Regions from separate parts of the Fictibacillus sp. KU28468 genome, predicted to be linked through region 2. Evidence: riboswitches for the same ligand, from Rfam matches in the RefSeq annotation. Region 2 holds a riboswitch; the other holds the start of a gene.
The links. A riboswitch is a leader RNA that binds a small molecule or an ion and turns the genes downstream of it on or off. The one in region 2 is predicted to bind cyclic di-AMP.
Positions count from the first base shown of each region.

Region 1 (7,918 bases), 410 kb from region 2:
ACTGGAGTTGTAGCAGCTGAACATGCTGGTCCTGCTCTCATCCTTTCTTTTATCATATCTGGTCTTGCTTGTGCTTTCGCCGCCTTCTGCTATGCCGAGTTTGCATCGACCGTTCCTATCGCCGGCAGTGTTTATACCTATACTTATGCCACGCTAGGTGAAGTTTTTGCCTTTTTGATCGGCTGGGATCTGATGCTGGAGTACTTGCTCGCCACATCTGCTGTTGCAACCGGCTGGTCCGCTTATTTCCAGTCATTGATCGCTGGATTCGGCCTTCACCTTCCAGTTGAGCTTGCAACAGCTCCAGGATCCGGCAAGGGGGGATGGATTAACCTCCCGGCGGTTATCATTATTTTGCTGATTACTACGCTATTAAGCAGAGGAATCAGGGAGAGCGCCCGTGTCAACAATATTATGGTATTCATAAAGCTTGCTGTTATTATTCTGTTTATTGTTGCCGGTGTCGGCTATGTGAAACCGGATAACTGGACACCATTTATGCCGTTTGGTTTCGAAGGGATTGTAGCTGGTGCCGCAACGGTATTCTTTGCCTATATCGGATTCGACGCAGTAGCAACAGCAGCCGAAGAAGTTAAACGGCCGCAGCGTGATCTGCCTCTCGGAATTATCTGGTCGCTTACCATCTGTACCGCATTGTATATTGTAGTATCCCTTATTTTAACTGGTATGGTGCCCTACAATAAATTGAACGTAGCAGACCCTGTTTCATTCGCCCTGCACTACGTAGGCCAGGATTCCATTGCAGGTCTTGTATCAGTCGGTGCGATTACGGGAATTACCACTGTTCTGCTCGTCATGCTTTTCGGACAGGTTCGAATTTCTTATGCGATGAGCCGCGACGGCCTGCTGCCTCCTGTACTTTCTAAAGTCCATCCGGTATTTAAAACGCCGTTCAAAAATACCTGGCTTACGGGATTTATCGCAGCCGGAATTGCCGGTTTTATCGATCTTACAACGCTTGCACACCTAGTTAACATGGGAACATTGTCAGCATTTGCTCTTATCGCCGTAGCTGTGATCGTGTTAAGGAAAACACATCCAAACCTGGAAAGAGCATTCAAAGCTCCATTTGTTCCTGTATTGCCGATCTTAACCGTTTTATTCTGTCTTTACTTGATGATCAGTCTTCCTTCGATCACATGGATTTCTTTTGTCATCTGGATTTCTATCGGCCTAATCGTTTATTTTTTTTACGCCCGCACGAGAAGCAAACTTAATTAAATAAAACCATAAAAAAAGAGGTGCGGAGAATTTCCCGCGCCTCTTTTTTATCCTGTAAACACTTCGCCATCAGGATAGCGAATGTTAGCTTTATTCGGTTTAGCAATGGAGAAAGCGAGCGTCAGAGGCCCGATTTTCCCCAAGAACATAATGCAGATAATAACGATTTTGCCGAAAAAAGTGAGGTGGAATGTTAAGCCCATTGTCAGCCCGACTGTACCGAATGCAGAGACTACCTCAAACAGAATGTTAAGGAAAGGAGCTTTCTCAGTCATTGCCAACAGAATGGCTCCACCGAATACAAGCATCATGCTGATCGTTGCGATGGCAAGCGCCCGAAAGATGACTGTATTGCGTATCGTCCGTTTCATAATGGTCGTATCTTCCTTTCCGCGCAAAAAGGTAACGACTGCAAAGATGATGACAATGAATGTTGTCAGCTTTATTCCTCCGCCAGTAGATGTACTCCCTGCCCCAATGAACATGAGCATGATTGTAAATAATATTGAATCCTGCCTCATACTCCCGATGTCAATCGTATTAAATCCAGCTGTCCGTGGAGAAATGCCCTGAAAATAAGCTGCCCATATTTTATCAGACTGTGAAAGATGGCCCAGTGTATGAGGATTATTGTATTCAAATGCATAAATGAGCAGAATGGAAACCAGGTTGACTAAAATCGTGCTGATAATCATGATTTTTGAATGAAGTGAAAGATTTCGCCACTTTCGGCTATACCAAAGATCCACAAGTACCGTAAAACCAATTCCGCCGGTAATGATTAAAAGTGTAATCACAAGGTTGACGGTAGGGTCACCGACATACCTCGTAAGATTGTCTGGCCACAAACCAAAACCAGCATTATTGTAAGCTGCTATCGTATGAAAAATACTATAATAAATTCCCTTGCCCCAGCCCAGATCCGGGACCCATCGCAAAGAAAGAAAGAAGACAGCAATCGACTCGATAATTAAAGAAAAGAGAAGAAGATTTCTTACCAGCCTGATTACTCCGCCAATGGAAGGCTGGTTTAATGCCTCTTGCATGATAAGCCGCTGCTTGATGCCAATACGTTTCCCGAGCATGAGAACGACCAGTACAGCAAAGGACATGATTCCAAGTCCTCCCACTTGGATGAGAAATAGGATAACGATCTGACCGAACAGCGTGAAGGCAGATCCAGGATCAACGGTAACCAGGCCTGTCACTGTTGCTGCTGATACTGCGGTAAAGAAAGCGTCGATCCAACTCATATGCTCTTCAGCAGCGATCGGCAGCTTGAGAAGCACTCCGCCAACAAGCACGAGAGCCAAGAAAACAAGTGCGAGAATCTGGGGAGGATTCAGCTTGATCGGATGGTAAAAGAACGAACTGCGTCTCTCTACTTTAAGTGCCACTGAAAACTACACTCCTTCATTTTCGAAACGGTTTAAATCTTTATTTTGTCCGATCACTACGAGAACATCACCTGGCTTCAATACCACATTGGCAATGGGAGAAACAAGAATATCGTTGTCTTTTTTTATTGCGACAATGTTACATCCATATTTGGCACGGACATCAAGTTCCGTCAGGGTTTTGCCTGCAAGTTTGTCAGTGACTCCCACTTCAATGATGCTGTGTTCGTTGGATAGTTCAATAAAATCAATAATTTTCTCAGACGTAATGAGCTGTGCTACCCTGAGGGCCATGTCACGTTCAGGATGTATGATTCGGTCCGCACCCACTTTTTCAAGGACTTTATGATGATAGTCATTTTGAGCTTTAACCCAGACTCTTTTCACTCCTGCTTCTTTTAAAAGAAGCGTAGTTAAGATACTGGATTGGATATCTTCCCCAATCGATACGATCACATGATTGAAATTTCGAATACCGAGGGCGCTTAATGCTTTCTCGTCTGTAGAGTTTGCCTGTACAGCCTGAGTAGCAATACTGGCGTATTCATTTACCCGCTCGATATCCCGGTCAACAGCCATGACTTCATAACCCATTTTTGCAAATTCTCTGCATATGCTTCCACCGAAACGGCCTAACCCTATAACGGCAAACTGCTTGTCCATTCTTCTCTCTCCTTAGAAACAAATATCAGTTAAGAACAAATAAAAAAAGACCATTATAAAAAATGGTCAGCTACTTTCCAAACTGTCCCTTTCTTCCTGTATAACGCTTACGAGGTTAGCTGCCGGATTAGGAATTGAAAGTATCCCTTCTTATTTCTAAGATTCACCCCAAAAAAGGTGGTTCCCCCGCTCTTAACAAGATCTTTAAAATTAAGCGATTTAAAGGCTATGGGATTTTGAATAAATATAATGTAATCCTGCAAATGTTAATTGTCAATGCTTTCTTAAGGACTTCATTTTAGGTTAAAAAACACCTGCTGCCTGCATTCCAACAATTGAAATGCCAAGGAGCCATACATATATAGCAAAACCCTTTAAAGAACCTTTTTTCACTAGAGAGATCATCCATTTAACCGCTATGTAGCCAAATAATGCTGACATGGCTGTCCCAAGGAAAAGGGAGAAGAACGATAATTGTTCCGCCTGGCCGCCCAGCACATCTTTCACTTGAAGCAGACAACCGCCGGCAATCGCAGGTATGGATAACAAAAAGGAAAAGTAAGCCGCTGTTCCCCTGTCAATCTTACGGAAAAGTGCTGCAGCAATCGTTAACCCTGAACGGGATACTGCAGGCAGGATTGCTGCTCCCTGAAAACTTCCAATTAAAACCGCATCCATGATCGTAATGTCTTCCAGCTTCTTATGTCCTCTTGATTTCATGGTATCCGCAAACCAAAGCACACACCCTGTGGCAAGAAACTCCCATCCTACAGTAACACCGGTCTTCGAGATTTCCTCAAAATAGTCCTTAAATGACAAGCCTATAATAACGGTGGGTATAGTGCCTGCCACAAGCAGCATGGACAGTCTGCTGAATGGCTGCTTAATCAGTTCTTTTATCTCTCGCCAATAAATCGTCATCACTGCAATCAGCGTACCAATATGAAGCATGCTGTCGAGAAAAAGCCCTGCTTCATCCAGCCGAAAGAAATGCCTTCCCAAAAGGAGATGTCCGGTGGAACTGACAGGCAAAAATTCAGTCAGCCCCTGAATGATTCCTAATATGACCGCTTCAAGCCAATCCATGTGTTCACCTCTTATCACTCATCATGATAAAACGTATTCACCGGAGAGGAAAGTTAGTACAAGGGTTTCTCTTATAGAACACCAGAGAACAACCGGGCAAATGATTCCTTCGTACGTTCCCAGAGCCCCCTTTTATAGAAGCCGACAGGCCGTACCTTTTCACTTTCTTTCATATCTTCCTCATAGTGTTCTACAAGGTCCTTAATCGATGAAGTTCCCGTTAAAAAGACATTCACTTCAAAGTTCAGATGAAAGCTTCTCATGTCCATGTTCGCTGTACCAATGGATGCCATATCCCCATCCACGATCATTACCTTCTGGTGCATAAATCCTTTCTTATAGGAATAGATCTCAATGCCGCTGCGCAGCAATTCAGGAAAATACGATCTTGTGGCATACTGTGTCAGGAAGCTGTCGTTGATCTCAGGCACCATCAGCCTTACCTGAACCCCTTTACGGGAAGCAATTCTTAAAGCGGTTCTGATGGCTTCATTTGGAACAAAATAAGGCGTGGCGATCCAGATGGATTTGGTCGCACAGGAAATGAGAGAATAATACAAATCACTCATGATTCCTTCCTGGGTATCCGGTCCGCTTGGAACCACCTGAACCGCACCGTTCCCTTCAACAGGAACAGGTTTGGTATACTCCTCATTCTCCAGCAGGTATTCTTCACTTACGTAATCCCAGTCCAGAAGGAACACAGCATGAAGCGTCTGAACGGCCTCTCCCTCCATGACCATATGGGTATCACGCCAAAAACCGAATTTTTGGTCCTCTCCCAAATATTCAATTCCTACGTTCAGGCCTCCGACAAATCCCACTGCTCCGTCAATGACGATAATCTTGCGGTGATTTCTAAAATTAAACTTTTGATTAAAGAATCCATATTTAATAGGCAGGAACGGATGCACCTGAACGCCTGCTTTTTTCATCCGGTCAATTTCATTCGAAGAGAGAGTCAAGCTTCCCACCGCATCAAATAAAAAGCGAACTTCAACCCCTTCTTCTGATTTTTGGATTAATATATCAATCAATTCTTTTCCTAGCCGGTCCGATCGGAATATGTAATATTCGATATGTATGTACCTCTTGGCTTCCAGCAGCCGGCGTTTAATTTCCGGAAACGTTTCTTGCCCGTTCTTAAGTATTTTTGTTTGGGTGGCACTGTTTTGAAAGGTCATCGTCACGTTATGCGCAAATTTTGAAAAACAAGCTTGATGTTCATTAAACAAAGACCAGTCCGGTTTCTGTTCCCTTTTTGCCAGCAGCTGCAATTCTTCCCTGTCATGCTTCCGTTTGCTCTTGAAAAGGTGGCCCTTTAAGTAAAGCTGTCCGGAATACAAGTAAAAAATATAACCGAAAAGAGGAATGAACACTAAAGCATAGATCCAGACCAGCGTATGCTGCGCTGTCCGGTTTTCGAGCAGAAGGGAATAAATAGTGATAAAAAGAATCGCGAAATAAACAGCTGCGCTCCCCAACTTCCAATACAATCCTAAATTTGAAAAAAAGATGATGTACAAAGCTGCAATCATTGCAAGGACAAATAGAAATTCAAGAATTCGTTTCATGGCTCATTCTCCTACTGCTTAGTTTTCAACTAAAATTCCCGTAAAATTAGTCCATTAAACTAAGAAGAAGGGGCTGTCCTGAAAGTCGAAAATTGACCTTCAGCAGCTCCTTTTTGGCTTGGAAATCTTTAATGAAAAGTTGATTGAAGTGGAAGGTGCGAGACTCCTCGAAAATGAACTTCACATTTTCTTCGTGCGATAAAAAGCTGCCGGAGCCTTCCTTGTCCTGCGGGACTAGCGTGACAGGTGAGACTCCCGCAGGCGCTAGCACCAAAAAGCAGGCGTTCACGCCGGTAAGGCTCACCGCACGCCCCGCGAAAGTAGGAGCTCGCGCCGGTAAAAGCGAGCACCCTGGAACGGAAATCAACAGCTTACAGACTTCTTGGACAGCCCCCTCTTACCATTCATCTTCATTATGTTCAAACAAATCGATGACCCCAAGTACGAGATGTGCAAGTCCAAACCCAAGCAGGATGTTAGAAAGTGAAGAATACTTGCGTGTGTTACCTCTAAAAGAAAAAGAAGCCAAGCTTACAACAGTTCCTAATACAGTGGGAATCAACCCTTCTCTTCTCAGCATAAAGATCCCTCCTTCATCTTGAATATCTATAGTATTTTCAACTTCAGCCGGAGTATGAAATATTTCATTTCAAAGCCCTTTATGCAAATCAGAATGAGCAAAAGAAAAAACAACGGAAAAAGATCCGTTGTTTTTTTATGGTGCGAACGTCAGTTCTTCGCTTTGTGAGGTATTCTTCCCAAATTTCCCGTAAATCGTAATCAGCATTTCACGCTCTTCCTGAGAGAGTTTGCTCAATAAATTTTCCATACTTACCAGACGCCGCTCTTCAGCTTCATGCAAGATTGCAATTCCTGTTTCGGAAAGCTCCAAATAAACAATTCTTCGGTCAGCTTCACTGCGGTAACGCTGCACGTAATTCTTTTTATAAAGGCGATCCACCGCTACGGTTACTGCACTCGGCTTCACTTCAAGCATTTCAGCCAATTCAGTAACTGTCCAACGGTCTCTTACAGATAGCATTCTCATTAAAATGTATTGGGTTCTGGTTAGATCTCCTTCACCTGTCGTTTCCGGATGCAAACTTTTAGACAGTATATAATGAGCTACTTCCAGCTTTTCAACATATGCCTTTAGTCCTTCTATTTTCATTTAATAGAATCCTCCAACTTTATGAACTACTAACATTATACTAAAAAATCTAAACATTGGAAATTTATTTTTTGGAAAATTAGAATTTCTAGGTCGAATGGCTCATTTGGATAAAATTGACATACTTTACGGGATGAGGTAATATAAATTTATAACATTCAATATAATTTGAACGTTCAAAAGGAGAAGAACATGCAAGAAATTTATTATTTGGAAGATGCCGAACAGTTAAAAGTCATTAGCGATCCCCTTCGCTTAAAAGTCTTATGGGAAATTATTGATGAAGCCAAAACAGGAAAAATGATTGCAGATATTCTCGAAGCCCCCGCCCCAAAAATTCATTATCATTTAAAAGAATTAGACCGCGTGGGATTGATTACAGTAGAAAAAACTGAGGAAAAAAACGGCATCATCCAAAAATTTTATCGTCCGATCGCCAGAAATTTTTCTGTTGAAAACATTCTTAAACAACACAAGGATCATGTAAAAAATGAATTATCCGATACGCTCAGGGAAAACGTTCTAATTTCCCTTGATAAAACAAAAAGCTATTTGCGCAGGGTAGACAGCAGCTTGTTCGAAGAGTGGAAACAGATTAAATTCGGCTATGACCAATTGTATTTGAATGAGGCTCAAATCCAGGAATTTGAGAAAAAAGCGAAAGAACTGCAGGAGTTAATTAATTCCTTTAAAAAAACCCGGCAGCAGGGCGGAGAGCTCTATCACATGCTGCTGCTGGCATTCCCGTTCCGTGAACCCGAATATCCTGACGAATAGGAGAGTAG
Region 1 covers NZ_CP110666.1:3,526,146-3,534,063, forward strand. Annotated here, with positions in the region: gene OKX00_RS18500 (branched-chain amino acid transporter BcaP) at 1-1,242, shown strand, start outside; gene OKX00_RS18505 (TrkH family potassium uptake protein) at 1,290-2,639, opposite strand; gene OKX00_RS18510 (potassium channel family protein) at 2,646-3,302, opposite strand; cyclic di-AMP (ydaO/yuaA leader) riboswitch at 3,392-3,529, opposite strand; gene OKX00_RS18515 (undecaprenyl-diphosphate phosphatase) at 3,606-4,388, opposite strand; gene cls (cardiolipin synthase) at 4,460-5,962, opposite strand; gene OKX00_RS18525 (hypothetical protein) at 6,009-6,329, opposite strand; gene OKX00_RS18530 (asparagine synthase) at 6,360-6,542, opposite strand; gene OKX00_RS18535 (MarR family winged helix-turn-helix transcriptional regulator) at 6,678-7,133, opposite strand; gene OKX00_RS18540 (ArsR/SmtB family transcription factor) at 7,326-7,910, shown strand.
Region 1: it holds a riboswitch for cyclic di-AMP, as region 2 does, so the genes downstream of both, OKX00_RS18510 (potassium channel family protein) here and OKX00_RS16235 (APC family permease) in region 2, are expected to answer to the same signal.

Region 2 (7,918 bases):
ATGGACGATGTATTTTGGACTCGTAACTGGAGGGATTTCCTTCCTTCTTCTTTTCGTGGTGACGTCGATTCCAGGGGCATGGATGTGCGAGTTGTTTGGTGGAATGGTATTCCCGCTGTTCAACGCTCAAAGTGCTGCTAATTTCCAGAAGGAAGCTCCCCGAGAGCGATTGGCCCAGTTAAGTGCCGTCCGCTTGCTGTTCATGAGAGCCACGATGCCTTTGGGGATCTTATTTGCTTCTTCAGCATTCCTTCATCTCTCCATACGCCAGACTTTTGGTGTGATTGGAACGGTTATTGTCTTGCCCGGTTTATTTTTTCTGATCAAGGAAAGTGGAAGGATACATTCTTTAAATAAACAAAAGGGGCTGTCCTGAAAGTCGAATATTGACCTTCAGGCAGCTCCTTTGACGTGAAAAATCTTCAATGAAAAGTTGATTGAAGTGCAAGGTGCGAGACTCCTCGAAAATGAACTTCACATTTTCTTCGTGCGATAAAAAGCTGCCGGAGCCTTCCTTGTCCTGCGGGACTAGCGTGACAGGTGAGACTCCCGCAGGCGCTGGCGCCAAAAAGTAGGCGTTCACGCCGGTAAGGCTCACCGCACGCCCCGCGAAAGTAGGAGCTCGCGCCGGTAAAAGCGAGCAGCCTGGAGGGGAGATCAACAGCTACCAGACTTCTTGGACAGCCCCATTTATTGCTCTGGGAGATCCTCCACATATTTACCATAATCGGGAATGGCAATCTTATCAAAATCTCGTGCTAATCTTGTGAGATTTTGTGAGAGCCATTCTCCTTTAACCGGGCGCCCATGTCCTGTAACTGCCATTGCGGGGTGCAACGACTCCAGTTTTTTCACTGATTGCCAGGCTGTCATCCAGTCAGGGGTAAAATAGCGGGGTGGTCCGCTGATCTCCAGTTCCTGTATGATGACGCTGTATAGGTCCTCTTGTTTTACGGTGATGAAAGCATCCCCGGCGATCAATGCCTTGTCAGAATCCCGAAACAAGGAAATATGGCCGTCAGTATGGCCAGGTGTATGAATCCAGCGCCAACCAGGCATTTCGGGAACTGATCCATCTTCAGGGAGAGCGGTTACTCGTTGATCCAGGTCAATTGATTCGTGCGGGAAAAGAAAGGACATTTTTGCCACCATACCACCATCCACAGAAGGATCTGGCTCTTGATAATCTTTCTTCCCAGTGACATAAGGCAGCTCAAGACGGTGGGCATAGACAGGGACATCCCACTTTTTCAAAAGGCCAATGATGCCGCCGATATGATCGAAATGGGCATGCGTGAGAATGATGGCTTTCGGCCGTGCACCTTTTCCGAAGCGCTCTTCAGCCTCATAGATGATTTTTTCGGCCGAATCAGGCATACCGGCATCGACCAGTACCCAATCTTGCCCGCTTTCAGGCTTTCCGATAAAACAAAGATTAACGATCTGGTTGGTATAGCTGTAGATATCGGGTGCGAGTTCTATTCCTTCACCAGAAGTGACCGAGCTGACTGGAATGTATTTATTCGTAGAAGCACTGCCCTCCACATGATCCATACTGAAGATCCTCCGTTCCATTTTTTCTCTACTCGTATAGGGTTTTCAATACGGTATAATTTATGCGGGAATCCCTTATTGCCCAGAGCATGAAAGTGGAAAAAACAGCAGAATAAATGTACCTTTGAAGAGGGAACAGGAGGACTGAACATGAAAAAGTTAAAAGGACGGATACTGATTATGACATCCGTACAGGCGGAAAAAGAAGCCGTTCTTCGCGGATGGCATGATCCCCGAGTGGATGTTGTACTGGCAGGTGTTGGACCTGTTGCATCTGCCATCAATACGATGAAGGCATTAAACGCCAATACATATAATCTTGTCATTAATGCAGGAATTGCCGGTGGTTTTGCCAATAGAGCTGACATTGGTTCACTGGTGATCTCAAATGAAATTGTCTGTGCCGATTTAGGTGCTGAATCTACCGATGGCTTCCTCAGTCTGGACGAGCTGGGATTTGGTTCTTCAACTAGAGTTGGAGTGGATGAAAGGTTCGTACTGGCTATATCATCTGCACTGTCAAAAGCTGGTCTAATCGCACAAACAGCACCTATTCTTACTCTTTCAAAGGTGACAGGGACCACAGAAACGACTGAAGAATTAATGGAACGGGAACCGGAAGCCGCAGCTGAAGCGATGGAAGGATACGGTGTGGCATTGGCGGCACAGGAGTATAATCTGCCGGTGCTCGAAATCCGGGCGATCTCCAATACGGTAGGTCCTCGTGATCGTGAGGGATGGCGGATAAAAGATGCGCTGATATCCCTTGAATCAGCAAGTAAAGTTTTAATGGAGGTATTATAAATGAGTAAAATGAGCATCGCCTTTTCACCATGCCCGAATGATACGTTTGTGTTTCATGCATTGGTCCATGGAATGGTGCCAGGCACACCGGAATTTGATGTGACCTATGCCGATATTGACATTACAAACGGATGGGCTGCCCGACAGGAGGGGCCAGATATACTAAAGATTTCGTATGCTGCACTTCCTTGGGTGCTGGATCATTATGATTTGATTCCTTGCGGAGGAGCACTTGGACGAGGCTGCGGCCCGCTTGTTCTTGTGAATCAAAATGGCGAAGTAAGTCCGGACATGCTGTCAGGAAAAAGGGTTGCCGTGCCGAGCGAACGTTCTACGGCTTATTTGCTGTTCCGCCTATGGGCAGCTCAAAATGTACCAGGCGGAATTGGAGAAACAGTCGTAATGCCGTTTGACCAAATCATGCCGGCTGTTAAAGAAGGTAAGATTGATGCTGGCCTCGTCATTCATGAAGCCCGTTTTACCTATCAAAATTATGGCTTGAACCTGTTGGCCGATATGGGTAACTGGTGGGAAGAGGACACTGGGCTGCCGATACCGCTCGGTGCGATTATTGCCCGCAAGTCGATGGATATTAAATCAATCACGAAATGGATTCGTTCCTCAGTTGCCTATGCGTGGGACTCTCCAGAAGCGTCAAGAGAATATGTCATGCAGCATGCAAGCGAACTATCACTCGATGTAGCTCAGCAGCACATCAACCTCTATGTGAATGAATTTACCGCTGATTTAGGCGAAAAGGGCTATGAAGCGATCATTTCTTTGCTTAATCGCGCGGCGAAAGAAGGTCTTGTACCGGAAAGAAACTATTCCACACTTTTAAAAATGAAGAACTAAGCTATGAATTCACTAAACATCGATTTTCATAAAACAGCGCTCGTCATTATCGATCTTCAAAAAGGGATCGTCAAATTCCCTGGCGGACAAGAGGTAGTGGAGAAGGCTGCTGAATTGGTGAAGCTGTTCCGCCAAAAAGAGGGATTTATATCGTTCGTGAACGTGGAGTTTCATGATGGAAAAGATGCATTGAAACCGGCGATTGACAAGCCTGCTGCTTCTGCTGAACGCCCTGCTGACTGGGCTGAGTTTGCACCTGAACTTGGTGTTAAGGACAATGATTACGTCGTCACGAAGCGCCAATGGGGAGCTTTTTTTGGTACGGATCTTGATCTTCAGCTCAGGCGCCGCGGAATTGACACCATTGTGCTCTGCGGGATTGCCACCAACATCGGTGTTGAAAGTACGGCGAGAGAAGCCTTCCAGTTTGGATACAACCAAGTTTTCATAACGGACGCGATGGTTGCGCTCAGCCAGGAAGAGCATGACGCATCCTGCCGCTTTATTTTTCCGAAAATCGGTAAGGTAAGGACGCTGGATGAATTTTTGAAACACACTCACGTGAACTGAAAAGAAGGAAGGATTTCGGTCCTTCCTTCTTTTTTAATGGCTGTTTTCGTAACCTTTGTTACGCCATTTGCTTATCACCCCAGGTAAGATACTGCTCTCAGTATGAGACGAGGGAAGAAAAATATGTAATAGATGAAGCTCAAGATGAAAGGTAACGATCGTTCAAGAATAAGACCTGTACGTGATGAATATCCATACTGTATAACGAGAGAGAGAGAATCTATGGACCGAGAAGGAACAACCAATCCGGGTGACATTGCCCTGAAAGAAGGCTATCGAATCGAAGCGGCTGTAAAAGGGTTACAGCATCCAATCAGTTTATTATTTACGGCAAGAGGAAGGCTTATTGTCGGGGAAGCAGGTGTGGCAACAGGTTCAGGCAGAGTGATAGAAGTAACTAGACAGGGAAATAAAGTCATCGGGCAAGGAACGGCTACCAATTCAGGAGTAGTCGGGAAAGACTCAGGATGCTTGAAGGAGTTCAGGTATTTTCATGATTATCCGGGCCAGGATATTACGTTGAACGGACAAAACTTTAAAGTTTAGATCATAGCTGTCTCCTCACATATTTTTTTAGGATAAACCATGTGATTTCCAGCCAGGCCAAACTATATCCCCACGTGAAAAGCAATAGGTACAGCCAAAGATAAAAGTTGCCGGTACTGTGGAATGCGGGCCCGAATAGAGGAAATTGAAATCCGATCAGCATGATGCAAATTCCAGAAATAAGACAAATGGAACCAGTGGTTACAATCAAAATACGTCTTTTAAAAAAAGTAAAGCCATTACCCAATCCCAATCCAAGCCAAACCGGTTGTAAAAATAAAAATCAATAATTCACTAGGCTGCACAATAACAAGGAGCAGACATGTTAAAGCGAAGGAGTAAAACCCAAGAAGCGGAGAGATGATGGTGATCAAAACAACAGGAAGAGTGGAAAGGGGGCTGATGATGAGTCCGATCATCGGCAGAGTACCTCCAGCAGATTGCAGGAGTGCAGTCACTGCAGAAGCAATTGAAGTCATTACGAGTAATGCAGTTTTAGAAAAGCGGTTCTGAACAGAGTATGCTGCCATTTCAACAAGGCGATCCATTCTTTTAAAAAGGTACATAGAAAGCCTCCTGCCATTCATTTTTTACGTGACTATATCAATATAGTCCTGAACGTAAGGGGCATTCCTATTTTTACCTATTTTTATATGAAGGTTTACCGTAAACGGGCACTTCAAATGAGGATGATATGAATAACCACGATGGAGGATGGAAAGAGCCGGGGATTTCAACGCTCCAGGCTCTTCATCATTCAAGTTGATTTATATCATTTCTTCTGTTTCTATATCTGGTTCTTCGTCGCTTTTGTTAAATTCCGGTCCGCCGTATTGCTCGTTGATCTCTTTAGCTAGTTGCTCCAGGAACTCATCTGAGAATAAGTGCCCTTCTTTTTTAGACATTTTAAATCCTCCTTTTTTTTCGGGAAGTTCAAAATTTCTTTGTATATTAAATATTACCCACATCTTTAAAATTACCTTTAAGTAAAGTTTTTAATCTTTGTATTTACATTTTTTTAAGAGAGGAGTATTATTATCTAAGTTTCAAATTCTTAAATCGCTTAAACCAATTGGTGCGGGGGAACCATAATGGGCTTTTTTAAAAAGTCCTGGGGGTGAATCCTTAAGCAGGTAGGGCTACTCAATGGCCCGAATCCGACAGCTAACCTCGTAAGCGTTAATGAGAAGGAAATGAAGCTTGTGAGACTGGTAAACAAACGTCCGCAGGTCTATTAAAATTGGCTTGGGGGCTTTTTTCATGTGCATCTATACACAAATTTTTTATCGGCGGAGGAAAAACAGTGTTTTCTTATTTAAAGAGACTATTAATCGGAAGACCGCTCAAATCAAATGAGCTGGGGGAGCAGAAGCTTAACAAAACAAAAGCTTTAGCCATTCTTTCCTCAGATGCGTTATCATCTGTTGCGTATGGACCGGAGCAGATCTTGATCGTCTTAGTTACGGTTGGTGCTGCGGCTTTCTGGTATTCCATTCCCATTGCGGTTGGTGTACTTATTCTTTTAACTGCCCTTATTTTATCCTATCGGCAGATCATCTTTGCCTATCCACATGGCGGTGGGGCTTATGTTGTTTCAAGAGATAATTTAGGAGTAAATCCTGGATTAATCGCAGGCGGCTCGCTGCTGGTTGATTATATTTTAACCGTGGCAGTTAGTGTGTCAGCGGGTACAGATGCTATTACGTCTGCTTTCCCGGCGCTGCATTCTTATACTGTACCGATTGCGATTGTGTTTGTTTTGTTCCTTACAACTTTAAATTTGCGCGGGGTAACAGAATCTGCTTCAATTTTAGCTTATCCCGTTTATCTGTTTGTCCTAGCTTTATTTATCTTGATAGGTGTTGGATTGTATCAAATTTCAACGGGCCAGGTGCCTGCTGACTTACATACGTCTGTTGGAACACCAGTTGCCGGAATCAGTCTGTTTTTATTGCTGAAGGCCTTTGCTTCAGGCAGCTCAGCGTTAACAGGTGTAGAAGCCATTTCCAATGCTATACCGAATTTCAAGGATCCTGCCCCCAACAATGCGTCAAAGACGTTGATGGCCATGGGCGGATTATTGGCTTTACTATTTTCAGGAATTGTTTATTTGGCTTATTATTATGGAATTACTCCAAGTGTAAAGGAGACAGTGGTTTCTCAAATTGCCGACCATACATTTGGAAGAAACTATATGTATTATTTTATTCAGGGAACAACAGCATTAATTCTAATTTTGGCGGCAAACACAGGATATTCCGCTTTCCCGTTGCTCGCAGTTAACCTTGCAAAAGATAAATTTATCATGCGGATGTTCACCATTAGGGGTGACAGGCTTGGTTACTCAAATGGAATCATTACATTGGGAGTCAGCGCGATTATCCTGATCATCCTGTTTAAAGGACAGACAGAACATCTTATTCCGCTTTATGCCGTCGGGGTGTTTATCCCCTTCACCTTGTCTCAGTCAGGCATGATCGTGAAATGGATCAGGGAAAAACCAAAGGGATGGGTATCAAAGCTTATTATCAATGCAACCGGAGCTCTCATCAGTTTAACGGTAACCCTGATGTTCTTCTTTACTAAATTTCCACAGGTGTGGCCGGTATTAATCTTCTTGCCGATCATCGTCATCATCTTTCATAAGATCAAAACACATTATGAATTAGTAGGGGAACAATTAAGAATTAAACCGGATCAGCAGCCGAAGACGATTGAAGGCAACGTCATTATCGTACCTGTAGCAGGAATTACACAAGTTGTTGAAAACTCCATCAATTTTGCTACCTCACTTACAGATCAGGTCATAGCGGTATATGTTGCATTTGAGCGTGAGGATGAAAGAATATTCGAAGAAAAATGGAAGAAATGGCAGCCGAATGTGCGCCTCGTTACGCTGCATTCCCATTATCGAAGCATTATCCAGCCATTGACGAAATTTATTGACACGGTACAGCATAAAGCGAATGAAAATAACTATCAAGTAACCGTATTGATACCTCAGTTCATTACGAAGAAAAGCTGGCATAATATTCTTCATAACCAGTCAAGCTTACTGATTCGAGCGTATTTGCTCTTTAAACGAGATGTGGTTATTGCGACCGTGCCTTACCGTTTTAAAAAATAGTTGATGAAAAAACACTTCCGAAGATTTTACCTCACGGAAGTGTTTTTTCTGTTTTAGGATGGATTCGTAAGGCTGATAAGCTCCGCTTGCGTTCTGACATTGAAATCAAAGCGGTAGCCAGGGCGATAATAATGAAACATCCGCCGACGGTTGCATTGGATTCTACGGTAGATTGCTCAATCACAAAACCGCCGATGGCAGAACCGAACGCAATACCAAAGTGAAGCGCCGTGTTGTTCAGGCTTTGCTGGATATCTGAAGTTTCAGCAGTGGAAGATTCGATAAGATAGCTCTGCATCGCGGGTGTAATGGCCCAGCTCAGCATGCTCCAGATAATCATCACGCTCAAGAAAAACGGAAGGGAAAACGTTGTATAAGGAATAACGAACATCGTAAACCCGAAAAGGATGATAAATCCAATAATAGAGCGTTTCGTACCCAAACGGTCAGCAAGAAAACCTC
Region 2 covers NZ_CP110666.1:3,116,406-3,124,323, reverse strand. Annotated here, with positions in the region: gene OKX00_RS16280 (MFS transporter) at 1-376, shown strand, start outside; gene OKX00_RS16275 (hypothetical protein) at 350-661, opposite strand; gene OKX00_RS16270 (MBL fold metallo-hydrolase) at 691-1,554, opposite strand; gene OKX00_RS16265 (futalosine hydrolase) at 1,705-2,358, shown strand; gene OKX00_RS16260 (1,4-dihydroxy-6-naphtoate synthase) at 2,368-3,213, shown strand; gene OKX00_RS16255 (hydrolase) at 3,217-3,783, shown strand; gene OKX00_RS16250 (hypothetical protein) at 3,928-4,329, shown strand; gene OKX00_RS16245 (hypothetical protein) at 4,569-4,895, opposite strand; gene OKX00_RS16240 (hypothetical protein) at 5,097-5,234, opposite strand; cyclic di-AMP (ydaO/yuaA leader) riboswitch at 5,380-5,523, shown strand; gene OKX00_RS16235 (APC family permease) at 5,633-7,456, shown strand; gene OKX00_RS16230 (MFS transporter) at 7,488-7,918, opposite strand, start outside.